2 regions of the Agromyces sp. NPDC056965 genome follow, and region 2 is predicted to be linked to the other one. Evidence: predicted binding sites of a transcription regulator. Region 2 holds the regulator's gene; the other holds the start of a gene.

Region 1 (8,249 bases), on a different contig from region 2:
CAACAGCGTCAAGCCCGCGGGCCCCGGCCCCGCCAACATGGCGAGCGACGGCATCCTGCTCACGGGCGTCGACGGCGTGATCACCGCGACCGAGACCCCTGCGCTGGCCGCAGGCGCGACGTCGAAGCCGACCGTGCCCGACGACAGCGGCACGGTGGCGAACATCGTCACCTACATCGACTACCTGTGCCCCTTCTGCGGCCAGTTCGAGACGACGAACTCCGACTCGATCCGCACCATGGTCGAGTCGGGTGCCGCGACGCTCGAGGTGCATCCGATCGCCCTGCTGACCAACAAGTCCGCCGGAACCCAGTACTCGCTCCGCGCGGCCAACGCCGCAGCGTGCGTGGCGAACACCTCGCCGAACTCGTTCTTCGACTTCAACGCGCTGCTCTTCGAGAACCAGCCGGAGGAGACCTCGACGGGCCTCGACAACCGGGAGCTCAAGGCGCTCGCGAAGGAGGCGGGCGTGAGCTCGCTGTCGACGATCGAGCAGTGCATCGACGACACCACCTTCAAGAAGTGGGTGCAGGATGCCACGACTCGCGCCCTGAACGAACCGGTGCCGAACTCCGACCTCGAGGCCATCAAGGGAACCCCCACGGTGCTCGTGAACGGCAAGCAGTACGAGGGCTCCCTCACCGACCCGGCCGAGTTCCAGTCGTTCGTGCTGCAGGCGACCGGAGAGGCGTTCTCCGAGTCGACGTCGACCCCCTCGCCGACGCCCACCCCGGCGCCGTAACGCGCGAGACCGTTTCGAAGGCCCGGCCGAGTGCCGGGCCTTCGTCCGTTCCGCGACGTCCGCGCCATGCCCGGCCGCCGGCCGGCGATCGGTAGGATGTCCTCGAGGCATCCCCTCGCCGGCTTGGCGCAATTGGTAGCGCACCGCTCTTGTAAAGCGGTGGTTGCGGGTTCGAGTCCCGCAGCCGGCTCCACAACGTGCCGGCTCCGCTTGGATCGATGAGGCGCTTCGCGGCGGATCAGGCGGTGTGCTCGAGCCGGATCCGCACCGCTCGCACCGCGTCGTCGAAGGTGTCGTAGCGCCGGATCACCCCGGGTCTGGGGCGCATCCACAGCATCTCGTACCCCTCGCCCCGGTGATCGAGGTACCCGATGATCCGGCGGCTGCGCCCCTCTTCGAATCGGGTGTCGCAGACTCGCCACAACCCGGTGTCAACGGGGATGAGGTCGACGACGTCGTGAGTGGTTGTGATCGCCATGATGGTTCTCCCGCTTGTGGCAGTAGCTGGTGAACCCGGGTGCGAACCCCACGATGAAGGTGGCGACGGTTTCCATCACGAGCCGCCCCGGTTCCACCGATCAACGATGAAGAGCGTCGTCGACGCGACATATTGTTGACCCCGGAACAGCCGTCCGCAAGCCCCCATTCGGAGGTGCCGACGGAGCCGGCCCGGTTGCGCGCGTACGCTAGGACGGGCCGCTCGCACGTCGAGCCGCCATCTCCTCGCCGTTCCGGCGGGACGGCGCGAGGAGTCGCGGGAATCAGAGGGATGCAACACGTGGGATCCGACCAGAATCCGTCCAGATCCGGGGATGCGCCGGACGCCGGCGGGACTCCGCTCCCGAGCTCCGCGGGCACCGAGGCGCATCACCACCACCATCTCGAGCAGTCGCGCCTCCCGATCTGGATCGCGCTCGTGCTCGCCCTGCTGTTCGGCGCCGGCACCGCGCTGCAGTCGCGTGTCAACGGGCAGCTCGCGCTCGCGCTCGACGACCCGTTCGTCGCCGCGGCGATCTCCTTCGGCAGCGGGCTCGTCATCCTGCTCATCGTGCTCCCCATGTGGAAGCCGGGCCGAGCGGGGCTCGCGAGGGTCGTCGGCGCACTGCGCGGCCGCACCCTCCCGTGGTGGATGGTGCTCGGCGGACTCGCCGGCGCGTGGTTCGTGACGACGCAGGGGCTCTCGGTCGGCGTCATCGGCGTCGCGCTGTTCACCATCGCGATCGTCGCGGGTCAGACGGTCGGCGGCATCGTGTTCGACCTCATCGGGCTCGGCCCGGGCGGGCGCCGGCCGCTCAGCGCGACCCGTGTCGTCGGCGCCGTGCTCGCACTCGCGGCGATCGGCTGGGCGGTGTCGGCGCAGCTCGCGGGCGATGCCCCGATCCTGCTCATGGTGCTGCCGTTCATCGCCGGCATCGGCGCTTCGTGGCAGCAGGCGGTCAACGGCCGGGTGAAGTCCGTCGCCGACAGCGCACTCACGGCGACGGTGTTCAACTTCGCCGTGGGCACGGCGGCGCTCGTCGTCGTGATGCTCGTGCACGCGGCATCCGCCGGATGGCCCGATGCGCTGCCCGCTGAGCCCTGGCTCTACGCCGGTGGGGCGCTCGGCTGCATCTTCATCGCCGGGCAGGCGATGCTCGTGCGCCGACTCGGCGTGCTGCTGCTCGCCCTCTGCGGCGTGGCGGGGCAGCTCGTCGCGGCGCTCGCCCTCGACCTGCTGCTGCCCACCGCCGACCGCCCCGTCGACATCGCGACGATCGGCGGCACCGTGCTCGCGCTCATCGCGGTGGTGATCGCCTCGGTCCGCTGGGGGCGTCGCAAGCACGCGCTGGCGCCCGCAGAGGTCACGGGAGGGAGCTGAACCTCGACGCGGCACCGACCTCGGGGCCGCGGTCGGATCGCGTGCCGTCGTGCACGCCGCCGACGTAGAGCCAGCCCAGCAGTCGCTCGCCGTCGGCGAGGCCGTGCATCTCTGCGACGAGCGGATGCCGCGTGTGCGGCCCGGAGCGCCACATGACGCCCCACCCGGCGTCGTCGAGGAGCAGGCTCAACTGGTGGGCGACGCCAGCCGCGACGGCCTCCTGCTCCCAGGCGGGGACCTTGAAGTGCGGGGTCGTCACCGCGACGATCGCGAGCAGCAGCGGTGCTCGCAGGGGCTTCGCCGCGAGGCGGGCGCCGTGCTCGCCGTCGAGGCCCGCGGCCGCGGCGAGTGCGTCACCCAGTCGGTTCCGCGCGTCGCCGCGCAGGGCGATGAACCGCCACGGGCGCAGCGAGGCGTGGTCGGCGACCCGGCCGGCTGCTTCGAGCAGGGTCACGATCTCCGCGTCGTCGGGTGCGGCATCCGCGACCTTCGGCGACGAGCGCCGGGCGAGCATCGCCTCCCGGACGGGCGACGACACTCAGGACTCGGCGGAGAAGTCGAGGGCGATCGAGTTCATGCAGTAGCGGTCGCCGGTCGGGGTCCCGAAGCCGTCGGGGAAGACGTGGCCCAGGTGCGATCCGCAGTTCGCGCAGCGCACCTCGGTGCGCACCATGCCGAGCGAGGAGTCCTCGATGAGCTGGACGGCCTCGGGCCGCACCGACTCGTAGAAGCTCGGCCACCCGCAACCCGAGTCGAACTTCGTGCCGCTCTTGAACAGCTCGGCACCGCAGGCGGCGCACGAATAGACGCCGGCCCGCTCCTCGTCGAGGAGCTCGCCCGTCCACGGGCGCTCGGTCGCCGCCTCGCGGAGCACGGCGTACTGCTCGTCGCCGAGCTCGGCGCGCCACTCGTCGTCGGTCTTGTCCACGTTGTACGCCATGAAGCGTCCTCTCAGTGCTCGCGTCGGTGCCCCTCCATGGTCGCAGGTCTGCACGCGGGGTCCGACACGGGGTGCAACGCGGCGTCGTGCCCCCGTGTTCCATCGGGCCCTCGCCGGCACACGCCGTCGCCACTCGGCTCCCGCGGAGGCGTCGGTGTCTAGGATGACCTGCAGGCGGTGCATCCGGCTCGCCTCGACGGGAGGATTGGGATGAGCGCCGAGCGCCTGCCGCACCGCCCCGCCGATTCGGCGCTCGACGAGCGCGACGAGCGGGTGCTCGCCTTCGAGGCTCGTGCCTGGCAGCATCCCGGCGCGAAGGCTGAGGCGATCCGCGACGAGTTCGGCATCTCGGCGGCCCGCTACTATCGGATCCTCGGCGAGCTCCTCGATTCACCCGCGGCGCTGCGGCACGATCCGATGCTCGTCAAGCGGCTGCAGCGGATGCGTGCGGCCCGCGCGGCGGCGCGAACGCGTCGTTCGCTCTCGATCGGCCGATCGCTCGACTGAGCGCGGCCCCGACAGACGACTGGACCCATGGCGCAGAAGTTCCCCCGCGATCGTTTCGACTCGATCCCGCACGGCATCGACCGTGTCGGTGCGCACCGAGCGCCGGCTCGCCGGGGCGCCGGGTGGATCACCTTCGGCTGGGCGGCGCTGGCGACGGTCGTGCTCGTCGCGGTCGGAATCGGCGGCGTCATGCTCTTCAACGACCGACTGAACTTCGGGGACGCCCCGGTCTCGACCCCGAGTGCGACGCCGGTCGTCACCGCCGAGCCCGTGATCGCACCCGACATCCCGGTGCTCGTGCTGAACGGAACGGCCACGGCCGGGCTCGCAGCGAAGGCCGCCGAGACGCTGACCGCCAACGGGGTTCCCGTGGCATCGACGGCCAACGCGAGCGACGACACGTTGACCGAGACGGTCGTGTACTACGCGACGCCCGAGCTCGAGGGAGCCGCCCGCGGCGTCGCGCAGTTCCTGCCCGAGGCCGATGTGCGGGTGTCCGACCAGTTCGCCGCCACCGGGAACCAGCTCGTGGTCGTACTGGGCTCCGACTACGCGACCGCCACCGCGGGCTGACCGCGCGCTGCACGCCCACGCTGGCCGTGGCCGCGAATCGTTGCCATTCCGATATCGGCTCCGCGCCGCAGGCCCTTGTGCGGGAACGTCCAGTCGTGAGTATCTGGTTTCGGCCGCTCGGAAGCTCGAGCGCACGGTTCCGTCCCTGGCACCCTGCGCCGGCGTGAGCGGTCCGGCACAGGCCACGGGCGCGTGCTGATCGGACACGGCAACATGGGAGCAACGCATGGCGAACGGAACCGTCAAGTGGTTCAACGCTGAAAAGGGCTATGGATTCATCACGGTCGACGAGGGTGGCCAGGACGTCTTCGTCCACTACTCCGCGATCGACATGTCGGGATACAAGGTCCTCGAGGAGGGCCAGCAGGTCGTCTTCGAGGTCGGCACGGGCTCGAAGGGACCGCAGGCCGAAGGCGTCCGCCCGGCCTGACCTCGATTCGCGGGGCGCGCCGCCGACGCGGCGGCGCGTTCTCGCACCTGCGACGATGCGCAGGTCTACGCTGGCCGCATGGGAGCGCAGGTCGTTCGTGCTCCGCGGCAGCGGAGAGCGCGGATCGGCGTGCTCGTCGCGGCAGCGCTGCTGCTGACCGCGTGCCAATCGGCGCCCGAGCCCGACGAAGCGCCGAGCGAGGCCCCGGTTCGGCCCTCGGCCGACGCCGCGACGTCGGCGGTGTCGTTCGCTCCACTGCGCGGAACGCCGGCGGAGGCGGCCGTGCTCGCACACCCGTCGCTCGCGGTGAAGATCGACAACCACGAGGAGGCGCGCCCCCAGATCGCGCTGAACCGCACCGACATCGTGTTCGAGGAACTCGTCGAGGGCGGCCTCACCCGATACGTCGCGATCTGGCATTCGGATGTCCCCGACGAGGTCGGACCCGTGCGATCCATCCGGCCCATGGACCCCGACATCGCCTCGCCCTTCGGCGGCATCATCGCCTACTCGGGTGGTCAGGAGCAGTTCGTCGAGATGATGATGGCGACGCCGCTCGTCAACATCGTGTTCGACTTCGACGAGACCGGGCTCTTCTACCGGGCCGACGAGCGGCCGGGGCCGCACGACGTGATCCTCCGCTCCGCCGAGGCCGTCGCCCGCAATGCCTCGCTCGCGCCGCCGCCCGTGCAGTTCGCCTACGGCACGGCCGATCCGCTCGCGGCGCCGGCCCTCGCCGCGGCGCCGACGTCGCGCGTCGACCTCGTCTTCTCCGACGGCCGGTTCCCCGCCTGGGAATGGGATGCCACGACCTCCGGCTGGCTCCGATCCCAGGAGGGGGCGCCCGACCTCGAGGCATCGGGGGAGCGCGTGCACGCCACGAACGTCGTGACCCTCCGCGTCACGATCGACTGGAGCTACGGCGAGGTGCCGAAGACCGTCCTCATCGGTTCGGGCGAAGCCTGGGTCTCCGCTGCCGGGCGAACGGCCCACGGCACGTGGACGAAGGGCGCCGCGGAATCGCCGATCACCCTCACCGCCGACGACGGCTCTCCGCTGCGGCTGGCTCCCGGCACCACGTGGGTCGAGCTCGTGCCGAGCGAGGGTTCGGCGACCTTCACGCCCTGAGCGGACAGCGTCTGGGCTCGCTTGCACTCGTGGCGGTCGAGTGCCAGAATCGATTTAGCACTCACTCGTTTTGAGTGCTAACCCAACGAATCTTTGAAGACGTCCGGGAAAGGACGAGAGAAACACATGGCAAAGATCATTGCTTTCAACGAGGAGGCCCGTCGTGGCCTCGAGCGTGGCCTCAACACGCTCGCCGACGCGGTGAAGGTGACCCTCGGCCCGCGCGGACGCAACGTCGTGCTCGAGAAGAAGTGGGGCGCACCCACGATCACGAACGACGGTGTGTCGATCGCCAAGGAGATCGAGCTCGACGACCCGTACGAGAAGATCGGTGCCGAGCTCGTCAAGGAGGTCGCCAAGAAGACCGACGACGTCGCCGGTGACGGCACCACGACCTCGGTCGTGCTCGCCCAGGCGCTCGTGCGCGAGGGCCTCCGCAACGTCGCCGCAGGCGCCGACCCCATCTCGCTGAAGCGCGGCATCGAGAAGGCCGTCCGCGCCGTCGAGGCCGAGCTCCTCGCCAACGCGAAGGACGTCGAGACGAAGGAAGAGATCGCCGCCACGGCGTCGATCTCCGCCGCCGACGAGCAGATCGGTGCGCTCATCGCCGAGGCGATCGACAAGGTCGGCAAGGAGGGCGTCGTCACCGTCGAGGAGTCGAACACCTTCGGCACCGAGCTCGAGCTGACCGAGGGCATGCGCTTCGACAAGGGCTACCTGTCGGCGTACTTCGTCACCGACCCCGAGCGTCAGGAAGCGGTCTTCGAGGACCCGTACATCCTGATCGTCAACGGCAAGGTCTCGAACATCAAGGACCTGCTGCCGATCGTCGACAAGGTCATCCAGACCGGCAAGCAGCTCCTCATCATCGCGGAAGACGTCGACGGCGAAGCACTCGCGACGCTGATCGTCAACAAGATCCGCGGCATCTTCAAGTCGGTCGCCGTCAAGGCCCCCGGCTTCGGCGACCGCCGCAAGGCGCAGCTGCAGGACATCGCGACCCTCACCGGCGGCCAGGTCATCTCCGAGGAGGTCGGCCTCAAGCTCGAGAACGTCACCCTCGACCTGCTCGGCTCGGCTCGCAAGGTCATCATCACCAAGGACGAGACGACCATCGTCGAGGGTGGCGGCGACGAGGAGGCCATTGCCGGCCGCGTCGCGCAGATCCGCAAGGAGATCGAGAACACCGACTCCGACTACGACCGCGAGAAGCTCCAGGAGCGTCTCGCCAAGCTCGCCGGCGGCGTCGCCGTCATCAAGGCGGGTGCGGCGACCGAGGTCGAGCTCAAGGAGCGCAAGCACCGCATCGAGGACGCCGTCCGCAACGCGAAGGCAGCCGTCGAAGAGGGCATCGTCGCCGGTGGTGGCGTCGCCCTCATCCAGGCCGGCAAGACCGCCTTCGAGAAGCTCGAGCTCTCGGGCGACGAGGCGACCGGTGCGAACATCGTTCGCGTCGCGATCGACGCTCCGCTCAAGCAGATCGCCCTCAACGCCGGCCTCGAGCCGGGCGTCGTGGTCGACCGCGTGCGCAACCTCCCGGTCGGCCAGGGCCTCAACGCCGCGACCGGCGAGTACGTCGACATGCTCGCCGCCGGCATCAACGACCCGGTGAAGGTCACCCGCTCCGCGCTGCTCAACGCCGCGTCGATCGCGGGCCTGTTCCTCACCACCGAGGCCGTCGTCGCCGACAAGCCCGAGAAGAACGCCGCTCCGGTCGGCGACCCGACGGGTGGCATGGACTTCTAGTCCGCGCCTCGCGAAGCACACGATGGGCGTCTCCCTCTGGGGAGGCGCCCATCGTCGTCTCCGATGATCTCGAGCGGCCGGGTCCGGACGGAGTCAGGCCCGTGCGCGGGCGTACTGCTCGCGGATCGCGGCGCAGGGCCGGCGCTCGAGCTCGGCGTCGATCTCGAGCGGCCACACGGGGCGTTCGCCGGTGAGCGCCCACCTCGCCTGCCGTGCCGCGCCGTCGGCGACGTACTCGCCGGGCACGGGCACGACGACCGGGGCATCGAAGACCTGGGCGGCGACGTGTCGCACGGCGGGGTTCTGCGCCGCGCCGCCGATGAGC
Region 2 (8,249 bases):
GGGCGAGGTCGCGGCCGTCGGGGCGGATGTCGGTGAGCGTCGCCGCCGCGGTCGGCTCGAGCAGCAGCATCCGCTGGCCGTCGAGGCGCTCGACGAGCTGGCCCGTCGTCGTGACGGGTGCGACGGCAGGCAGCCAGGCCCTGATCGACTGCTTGACGGCCTCGCGCACGATCGTCGCCCAGCGCTGCCGGCCCTTCTCGGCCTTCGGCCCCTCCCAGCGCGACACCGAGCGGCTCGCCGCCCACGGCACGATCGCGTCGACGCCGAGTTCGGTCGCCGCCTGCACGGCGAGCTCGTCGCGATCGCCCTTGGCGAGTGCCTGCACGAGGGTGATGCGCGGCGAGGCGGCCTCTTCGACGAGCACCTCGTCGACCGTCAGTTCGAGTTCGCGCGCTCCGGTCGACGCGACGACGCCGTGCACGAGCGTGCCGCGTCCGTCGCCGATCGCGATGCGCTCACCCGCGCGCACCCGCGAGACGGTCACCGCATGGCGCGCCTCGTCGCCCGTGAGCGCCACCGTCGCACCGGGTGCGACGGCGGAGAGATCGAGCGATTCGTCGAGGTAGAGGTGGCTCACCGGGGCATCCGCCTAACCGAGGAACCGGTCGCGCAGGCGGGCGAAGATGCCCTGCTGGAAGTGGCTGAGCTCGGGCGCGGGCGCCTTCTTCGACGCGGCGAACTGCTGCATGAGGTCGCGCTCCTTCGAGGAGAGCTTCGTCGGAGTGACCACCTGGATGCCGACCTTGAGGTCGCCGCGACCCGAACCGCGCAGGCGCGAGACGCCGCGGTCCTTCACGGTGAGGATCTCGCCGCTCTGGAGGCCCGGCTTGAGCTCGACCTCGACGTCGCCGTCGAGTGCGGGAACCTTCGCGTGCGTGCCGAGGATCGCGTCGGTCATCGAGACCTCGAGCGTGCACAGCAGGTCGTCGCCGTTGCGGCTGAAGACGTCGTGGTTCTTGACCTTGATCTCGAGGTAGAGGTCGCCGTTCGGGCCGCCGGCGGGGCCGGCCTCGCCCGAACCCGGCATCTGCAGGCGAACGCCCGTGTCGACGCCGGCGGGGATGTCGACCGGAACGGTGCGGCGCGCACGCACGCGGCCCTGACCCTGGCAGGTCACGCAGGGCGTCGCGATGACGGTGCCGTAGCCGCGGCAGGTGCCGCAGGGGCTCGAGGTCATGACGTTGCCGAGGAGCGAGCGCACCGAGCGCTGGATCGACCCGGTGCCGTGGCAGATGTCGCACGTGACGGGCGAGGTGCCCGGCTGGCAGCACGAGCCGTGGCACGTCTCGCACGTCACCGCGGTGTCGACCTCGATGTCGCGGTGGGTGCCGAAGATGACCTCGTCGAGGCCGACCTCCACGCGCAGCAGCGCGTCCTGACCGCGTTCACGACGCGACCTGGGACCGCGACTCTGCTGGCCGGCCCCGAAGAAGGTCTCGAAGATGTCGCCGAAGCCGCCGAAGTTCTGGCCGCCGCCGAAGCCGCCCTGGTCGCCGAGGTCGTACTGCTGGCGCTGCTTCGGGTCGGAGAGCACGTCGTAGGCGTGCGTGACCGACTTGAACCGCTCGGATGCCTCGGCGCCCGGGTTGACGTCGGGGTGGAGTTCGCGCGCGAGGCGACGGTACGCCTTCTTGATCTCATCGGGTGTGGCGTCGTGGGAGACGCCGAGGACCTCGTAGTGGTCGGCCACGGAGGGCTTGTCCTTTCGATTGCCGGATGCCGGTCGCGTGCGACGGGCGGCGGGTTCAGTTCTCGCCGAGCGTTCGGGAGAGGTAACGGGCGACGGCGCGAACGGCCGCCATGCTGTGGGAGTAGTCCATGCGGGTGGGTCCGACGATGCCGAGGCGCGAGATGTCGCGGCCCGGGATCGCGAAGGCGCTCGAGACGACCGAGGTCTCGCCGAGGCCGAACGAGGCGTTCTCCCGGCCGATGCGCACCGTGACGGCGTGCTCGTCGGCCGCCATCTCGCCGAAGAGCTTCAGCAGCACCACCTGTTCTTCGATGGCCTCGATCACGCCGAGGATCGAGCCGGCGAAGTCCTGCTCGGTGCGCACGAGGTTCGCAGCGCCTGCGACGACGAGGCGGTCCTGGCGCTGCGCGCGCGCCTGCTCGGCGAGCGTCACGGCGAGCGTGTGCAGCACCGCGGCGTGATGGGGGTCGACGTTGTCGATCTCACCCGACAGCGCGTCAGCGGCATCCGCCATCGCGCGACCGCCCGCGATCTCGTTCAGTCGCACCCGAAGGGAGTCGAGCGTCTTCTCGTCGACCGGCTGCTCGAGCTCGGCGAGTCGCTGCTCGACCTGCCCGGAGTCCGTGATGAGGATGCAGAGCACGCGTTCGGGTGCGAGCGAGATGAGCTCGACGTGGCGCACGCGGGCGCTGCCGAAGCTCGGGTACTGCACGACCGCGAGCTGATTGGTGAGCTGCGCGATGAGTCGCACGGTGCGGGCGAGCAGCTCGTCGAGGTCGCTCGATTCGCCGAGGAACGTCTCGATCGCCTGCCGCTGGGCACCGCTCAGCGGGCGCACGTCGGTGAGCTGGTCGACGAAGACGCGGTAGCCCTTGTCGGTCGGGATGCGGCCCGACGAGGTGTGCGGGGCCGCGATCAGCTCCTCTTCTTCGAGCAATGCCATGTCGTTGCGGATCGTCGCCGCGGAGACGCCGAAGGCGTGCCGTTCGACGATCGACTTCGAGCCGACGGGTTCGCGCGACGCGACGTAGTCCTGCACGATCGCGCGCAGAACCGCGAGGCTGCGTTCGGAGACCATGTCCTCGCTTCCCTCCAGCGTTTAGCACTCGTTCTGACTGAGTGCTAATCATATCGCGACATCCCGTGTCGAGGCCGTTGCCAGCCGCAAGGCGCGGCGCTAGCTTATGGGTACCCCCCGCGAGTCACCCCCTTGCCTGCGATACCCGTCGCGCGAGATGCGGTTCATCTGAGAGCCCCCGAAAGGCACGCCCCATGACCGACCCCAACGCCCCTGCCCCCGATTCCGACGGCCGGCCCACGCCGCCCCCGCCCGCTGCACCGCAGCCGACCGCCGCTGCGCCCCTCTCGCAGGAGCAGGACGTGCAGTGGGGGTCCTTCGCCCACCTCGGCGGCGTGCTCGGGTTCCTTCCCGCGCTCGTCATCTGGCTCGTCTTCAAAGACCGCGGCTCGTTCACGAACACCGAGGCCAAAGAGGCGCTGAACTTCCAGATCACGATCCTCATCGGCTACGTGGTGGGCTGGATCCTGACCTTCATCCTCATCGGCGTCCTCGTCGTGTGGGCCGCCTGGATCGTCAGCGTCGTCTTCTCGATCATCGCCTTCCTCAAGGCGAAGGACGGTCAGCACTACCGCTACCCGTTCGCCATCCGCCTCATCAAGTAGGCACTCGGTGCGGAGCGCGCCGAGAGAATTCCTCACTCGTCGTGCTCCGCTGTGCCAGCATGGAGTGTTTCGAACCTCGCCCGTCGGGCGACGAGACCGAATCTCGCCCTCGGGCGAGCCGACCAAGGAGACATCATGTCCGACGCCACCCCTCCTCCCCCGCCGCCCTCGAACCCCTACCAGCAGCCGGGCCAGCAGCTCAGCCCCTCCGACGAGAAGCTCTGGGCGACGCTCATCCACATCGGCGGCATCTTCTTCAGCTTCGTGCCGGCCCTCATCGGCTACCTGATCCTGAAGGACAAGGGACCGTTCGTGCGCGCGCACACCGCGACCGCACTGAACTTCCAGATCACGATGGCCATCGCCTACGTGGTCAGCTACGTCCTCTGGCTGGTCGTCATCGGCTGGTTCATCACCATCGCGATCGGCATCGTCGTGATCGTCTTCAGCATCATCGCCGCGGTGAAGGCCAACCAGGGCCAGCCCTACACCTACCCGCTCTCGATCAAGTTCGTGAGCTGAGCTCCGACGATTCGTCGAGCAGGCGCCTGACCACGGCGTCCGCGAGCAGCCGCCCTCTCCTGGTGAGTGTCACCACTCCCGAGAGGGCGGCTTTCGCGTCCACCAGCTCATCGGCGATGAGCCCGGCGACCGCATGGCGGCCACCTGCATGCAACGAGTCGACGGAGATGCCCTCGCGAATGCGGGTGAGCAGCAGCACGCGCTCGACCTCGCGGGTCGGGGCATCGAGCGTCTCGCGCCCGACCGCCGGCGAGACGCCCGCGGTCACCCGATCGGCATAGGCCGAGGGGTGCTTCGCGTTCCACCACCGCACACCGCCGACGTGGCTGTGCGCACCGGGACCGACGCCCCACCAGTCGTCGCCACGCCAGTATCCGAGGTTGTGCCGTGACCGGTGCGAGGCATCCGTCGCCCAGTTGCTGACCTCGTACCAGTCGTATCCCGCCGCCGCGAGCAGCTCGTCGGCCAGTTCGTACATGTCGGCCTCGAGGTCGTCGTCGGGCTGCGCGAGCTCGCCCCGGCGGATCTGCCGGGCGAGCTTCGTCCCTTCCTCGACGATGAGCGCGTAGGCGCTCACGTGGTCGGGGCGCTCGGCGACGACGGCCTCGACGCTGCGGCGCCAGTCGTCGATCGACTCGCCCGGCGTGCCGTAGATCAGGTCGAGGCTGACGTCGAGGCCCGCCTCGCGGGCCCAGCGCACGACGAGCGGCACCCGCGCCGGATCGTGGGTGCGGTCGAGCGCGGCGAGCACGTGCGGCACCGCCGACTGCATGCCGAACGAGACCCGGGTGAATCCGCCCTCGGCGAGGCGCACGAGGTCGTCGGGCCCGACCGAGTCGGGGTTCGCCTCGGTCGTGACCTCGGCGCCGGGCTCGAATCCGAACTCGTCGCGCACCGCACCGAGCATGCGCACGAGGTCGTCGGCCGGCAGCAGGGTCGGCGTGCCGCCGCCGAAGAAGACGGTCGACGCTGGGCGGGCGGGCACGGCGGATGCCTCGAGCATCTGCCGCGACATCCGGATCTCGGCGATCGCGTGGTCGGCGTAGTCGACCTGGCGCGCGCCCCGCAGTTCGTCGGACGTGTACGTGTTGAAGTCGCAGTACCCGCAGCGCACCCGGCAGAACGGCACGTGCAGGTAGACGCCGAAGGCGCGGTCGCCGGCTCCGACGGCAGCCGAGGCCGGCAGCAGACCGTCGGCGGGCGCAGGGTCGCCGAGCGGCAGGGCGGATGCCACGACTAGACGCCGCCGGCGGGGTGCAGCGCCCGCAGCTCGAGTCGCGTGAGCTCACGGCGACGCTTGCGCTGCATCGGCGCGGTCACTCCGCTCGTGGCGAAGATCGATCGGATGGTAAGCCACACGGTGTCGTCGTCGCGATGTTCGACGATGAAGGACTCCTCGCCGCTCTCGGGGCCATCGGCGGTCGTGCCGTAGGCGAAGCCGATGCGCTCGGGCTCGTCGATCACGTAGACGATGAGCACCGGCACCTGTTCGGCGCCGAACCGCTTCTTGCGCTCGAGCGTCGCCGTCATCCCGGCGGCGATGTAGGGGGTGCCGTCGGCGCCGAAGCGCTCCTCGATGCGCGGCGCCGGCTGCTCGGTGAGCGGCGCGCCCTCGGCGTCGTAGACGATGCCCGGGTACTGGGCGCCGGTGCCGGTCGAGATCTCGGAGACCTCGAAGCCCGACCCGCGCTGGATGCCCCACGTCATGAGGGACTCCGCTGCGCGCTCGAAGCGCTCGAGCCCCGAGCCGAGACGCACCGCGTCTTCAGCCGGGCGGTAGCCGGCCGGCGGGTAGCGGAGCAGATCGGGCGCGAGGGTCGCCCCGATGGCGCCGTACGTGACCGACTGGTCGGTGAAGGTGCTTCGGCGGGTCATCCGTGGGCCTTTCCTGTGGTGCGGCGCCTGCCGGGCGCGCGCGTCTGATGCGACGCAGGCTCGACAGGCATCGTTCGATTCTACGGACGTCGCCTGTGATCGCTCTGGTGATGACGTGAATCCGCGGGTGCTCCGGGGCGCTCAGCGTTCGACGACGGCCGATTCGAGCAGCGAGAGCGTCGCGGCATCCGCGTCGAGTTGGGCGCGAACGCCGAGCGGCAACGGCAGGTTCGGCGGGTTGTGGCCGATCTCGAGATTCGCCAGCACCGGGATGTCGCGGTCGCCGAGCACGTCGAGCACGATCTCGCGCAGCCCTGGGCCGCCATCGGTGACCTCGATGTCGGCGACGGGGCCGACGAGCATGCCTGCGATGCGGTCGAGGATGCCTGCATGACGGAGCACGTGCAGGTCGTTCCAGACCATGGAGGTCGAGGTGTTGACGTCCTCCCAGAAGAGGATCGCGCCGTCGAAGCGTTCGATCGGCAGCGCGAACGGCGTCGCCTGCAGGCGCACGAGGCGGTTCAGGAGGCCGCCGAGCAGCGGGCCCACCGCATGGCCGCCGTTCCAACGTCCCCACTCGGTGTCGGACGGCAGCAGGCCGACCGGCGAGGTGCTCATGAGCAGCCGGCTCGAGATGTCGGCGAGTTCCTGCCGCCGTTCGGCGCCGGTGCCCTGCCATTCGCCGTACCCGAACGTCACCAGATCACCGTGCACCCCCACGAGCCCCGTGCGGGCGTGCAGCGCGAGCAGCACGACGTCGATGTCGCTGAAGCCGATCACGGGCTTGGGGTCGGCCTCGACGGCCGCAGAGTCGATCAGGTCGAGGTAGCTCAGGGTCATGCGACCGCCTGAGAGGGCGAAGATCGCGCGAACCTCGGGGTCGCGGAGCAGCCGGTTGAACTCCCCCGCGAGTTCGGCGGGCGTCGCCGCGCCCCACCACCAGTGGCGCCCAGCTTCGACGAGCGGTGAGAACTGCACGACGAAACCGAGCCCCTCGAGTTCGGCGACGCCGCGCCGGAAGAGCGCCTCCTCCTCGGCGTCGAGTCCTCCCGAGAGCGCCGCCACGGCGACGATGTCGCCGGGTCGCAACGCCTGCGGACGCAGCATCCGGACCATGCCCAGCCCCTTTCGGGGTGAAGTCGACCGCCCGACGCGGCCAGCGCTTCACCCGCCGGCGACCACGCTAGCGCGCGGCACCGTCGGCGTCGATGGCACGGGCGCCAGTCTTCGAGAATGGAGACATGGCAGACACCACTCCTCGCATCGGCAGCTCAGGCCTCAGTCACGTCACCTTCATCGTCACCGACCTCGACCGCATGCAGACGATCCTCACGCGAGTGCTCGGGGCGGTGCGCGTGTACGACAGCGGCGCCGAGACGTTCTCGCTCTCGGAGGAGCGCTTCTTCCTCGTCGGTGATGAGCCGACTGCGACGTGGGTCGCGATCATGCAGGGCGACGGCGGGCTTCCGCGCTCGTACAACCATGTCGCGTTCCAGGTCGACGCCGGTGCACTCGACGAACTGCGTCGAGTGATCGATTCGCTCGGCCTCGAGCAACGCCCGCCGCGCTCACGTGTCGCGGGCGAGGGCGAGTCGATCTACTTCTACGACGACGACGCGCATCTCTTCGAGCTGCACACCGGTTCGCTTCGCGAGCGCCTCAGCGCATACGCGCCGGCGACTCCGCCGAGGTAGGACCCGAAGGCTACTTCTTGTCCTTCTTCTCGACGTCGCCCGAGAGCGCGGCGATGAACGCCTCTTGGGGGACCTCGACGCGACCGACCATCTTCATGCGCTTCTTGCCCTCCTTCTGCTTCTCGAGGAGCTTGCGCTTGCGGCTGATGTCACCGCCGTAGCACTTGGCCAGAACGTCTTTCCGCATCGCACGGATCGACTCGCGCGCGATGATGCGGGCGCCGATCGCAGCCTGGATGGGCACCTCGAACTGCTGGCGCGGGATGAGTTCGCGGAGGCGGCCGGTCATGAGCACGCCGTAGGCGTAGGCCTTGTCGCGGTGCACGATCGCGCTGAACGCGTCGACCTGCTCGCCCTGCAGCAGGATGTCGACCTTCACGAGGTCGGCGGCCTGGTCGCCAGTGGGCTCGTAGTCGAGCGAGGCGTAGCCGGCGGTCTTCGACTTCAGCTGGTCGAAGAAGTCGAAGACGATCTCGCCGAGCGGGATGTTGTAGCGGATCTCGACGCGGTCCTCGCCGAGGTACTCCATGCCGATGAGCGAGCCGCGACGCGACTGGCAGAGCTCCATGATCGTGCCGACGTAGTCCTTGGGCGCGAGGATCGCGGCGCGAACCATGGGCTCGCGCACCTCGACGATCTTCGCCCCGGTCGGGAACTCGCTCGGGTTCGTGACGGTGACGGTCTTCTTGTCTTCGGTCGTCACCTCGTAGATCACCGACGGCGCGGTGGCGATGAGGTCGAGCCCGAACTCGCGCTCGAGGCGCTCGGTCACGATCTCGAGGTGC

What was found. Region 2 encodes HrcA, which represses chaperone genes, less so after heat shock. Its sites were predicted from a motif close to TTNGCACTCGNNNNNNNCGAGTGCNAA; they were not measured.
Region 1: a site for HrcA is predicted at 6,233-6,259, ahead of groL (chaperonin GroEL). Genes of this name have one in related genera too.

Annotation. Positions count from the first base shown of each region.
Region 1 covers NZ_JBHURI010000110.1:1,573-9,821, forward strand. The annotation lists gene ACFTQE_RS18755 (DsbA family protein) at 1-742, shown strand, start outside; tRNA gene ACFTQE_RS18760 (tRNA-Thr) at 860-935, shown strand; gene ACFTQE_RS18765 (hypothetical protein) at 981-1,220, opposite strand; gene ACFTQE_RS18770 (DMT family transporter) at 1,521-2,600, shown strand; gene ACFTQE_RS18775 (nitroreductase) at 2,584-3,138, opposite strand; gene msrB (peptide-methionine (R)-S-oxide reductase MsrB) at 3,139-3,540, opposite strand; gene ACFTQE_RS18785 (DUF3263 domain-containing protein) at 3,751-4,047, shown strand; gene ACFTQE_RS18790 (LytR C-terminal domain-containing protein) at 4,075-4,620, shown strand; gene ACFTQE_RS18795 (cold-shock protein) at 4,847-5,050, shown strand; gene ACFTQE_RS18800 (DUF3048 domain-containing protein) at 5,129-6,178, shown strand; gene groL (chaperonin GroEL) at 6,305-7,924, shown strand; gene ACFTQE_RS18810 (FGGY family carbohydrate kinase) at 8,018-8,249, opposite strand, start outside.
Region 2 covers NZ_JBHURI010000040.1:10,610-18,858, forward strand. The annotation lists gene ACFTQE_RS11655 (16S rRNA (uracil(1498)-N(3))-methyltransferase) at 1-577, opposite strand, end outside; gene dnaJ (molecular chaperone DnaJ) at 590-1,690, opposite strand; gene hrcA (heat-inducible transcriptional repressor HrcA) at 1,746-2,768, opposite strand; gene ACFTQE_RS11670 (DUF4870 domain-containing protein) at 2,963-3,373, shown strand; gene ACFTQE_RS11675 (DUF4870 domain-containing protein) at 3,509-3,895, shown strand; gene hemW (radical SAM family heme chaperone HemW) at 3,879-5,129, opposite strand; gene ACFTQE_RS11685 (DUF1990 family protein) at 5,132-5,770, opposite strand; gene ACFTQE_RS11690 (LD-carboxypeptidase) at 5,912-6,886, opposite strand; gene fosX (FosX/FosE/FosI family fosfomycin resistance hydrolase) at 7,012-7,464, shown strand; gene lepA (translation elongation factor 4) at 7,475-8,249, opposite strand, start outside.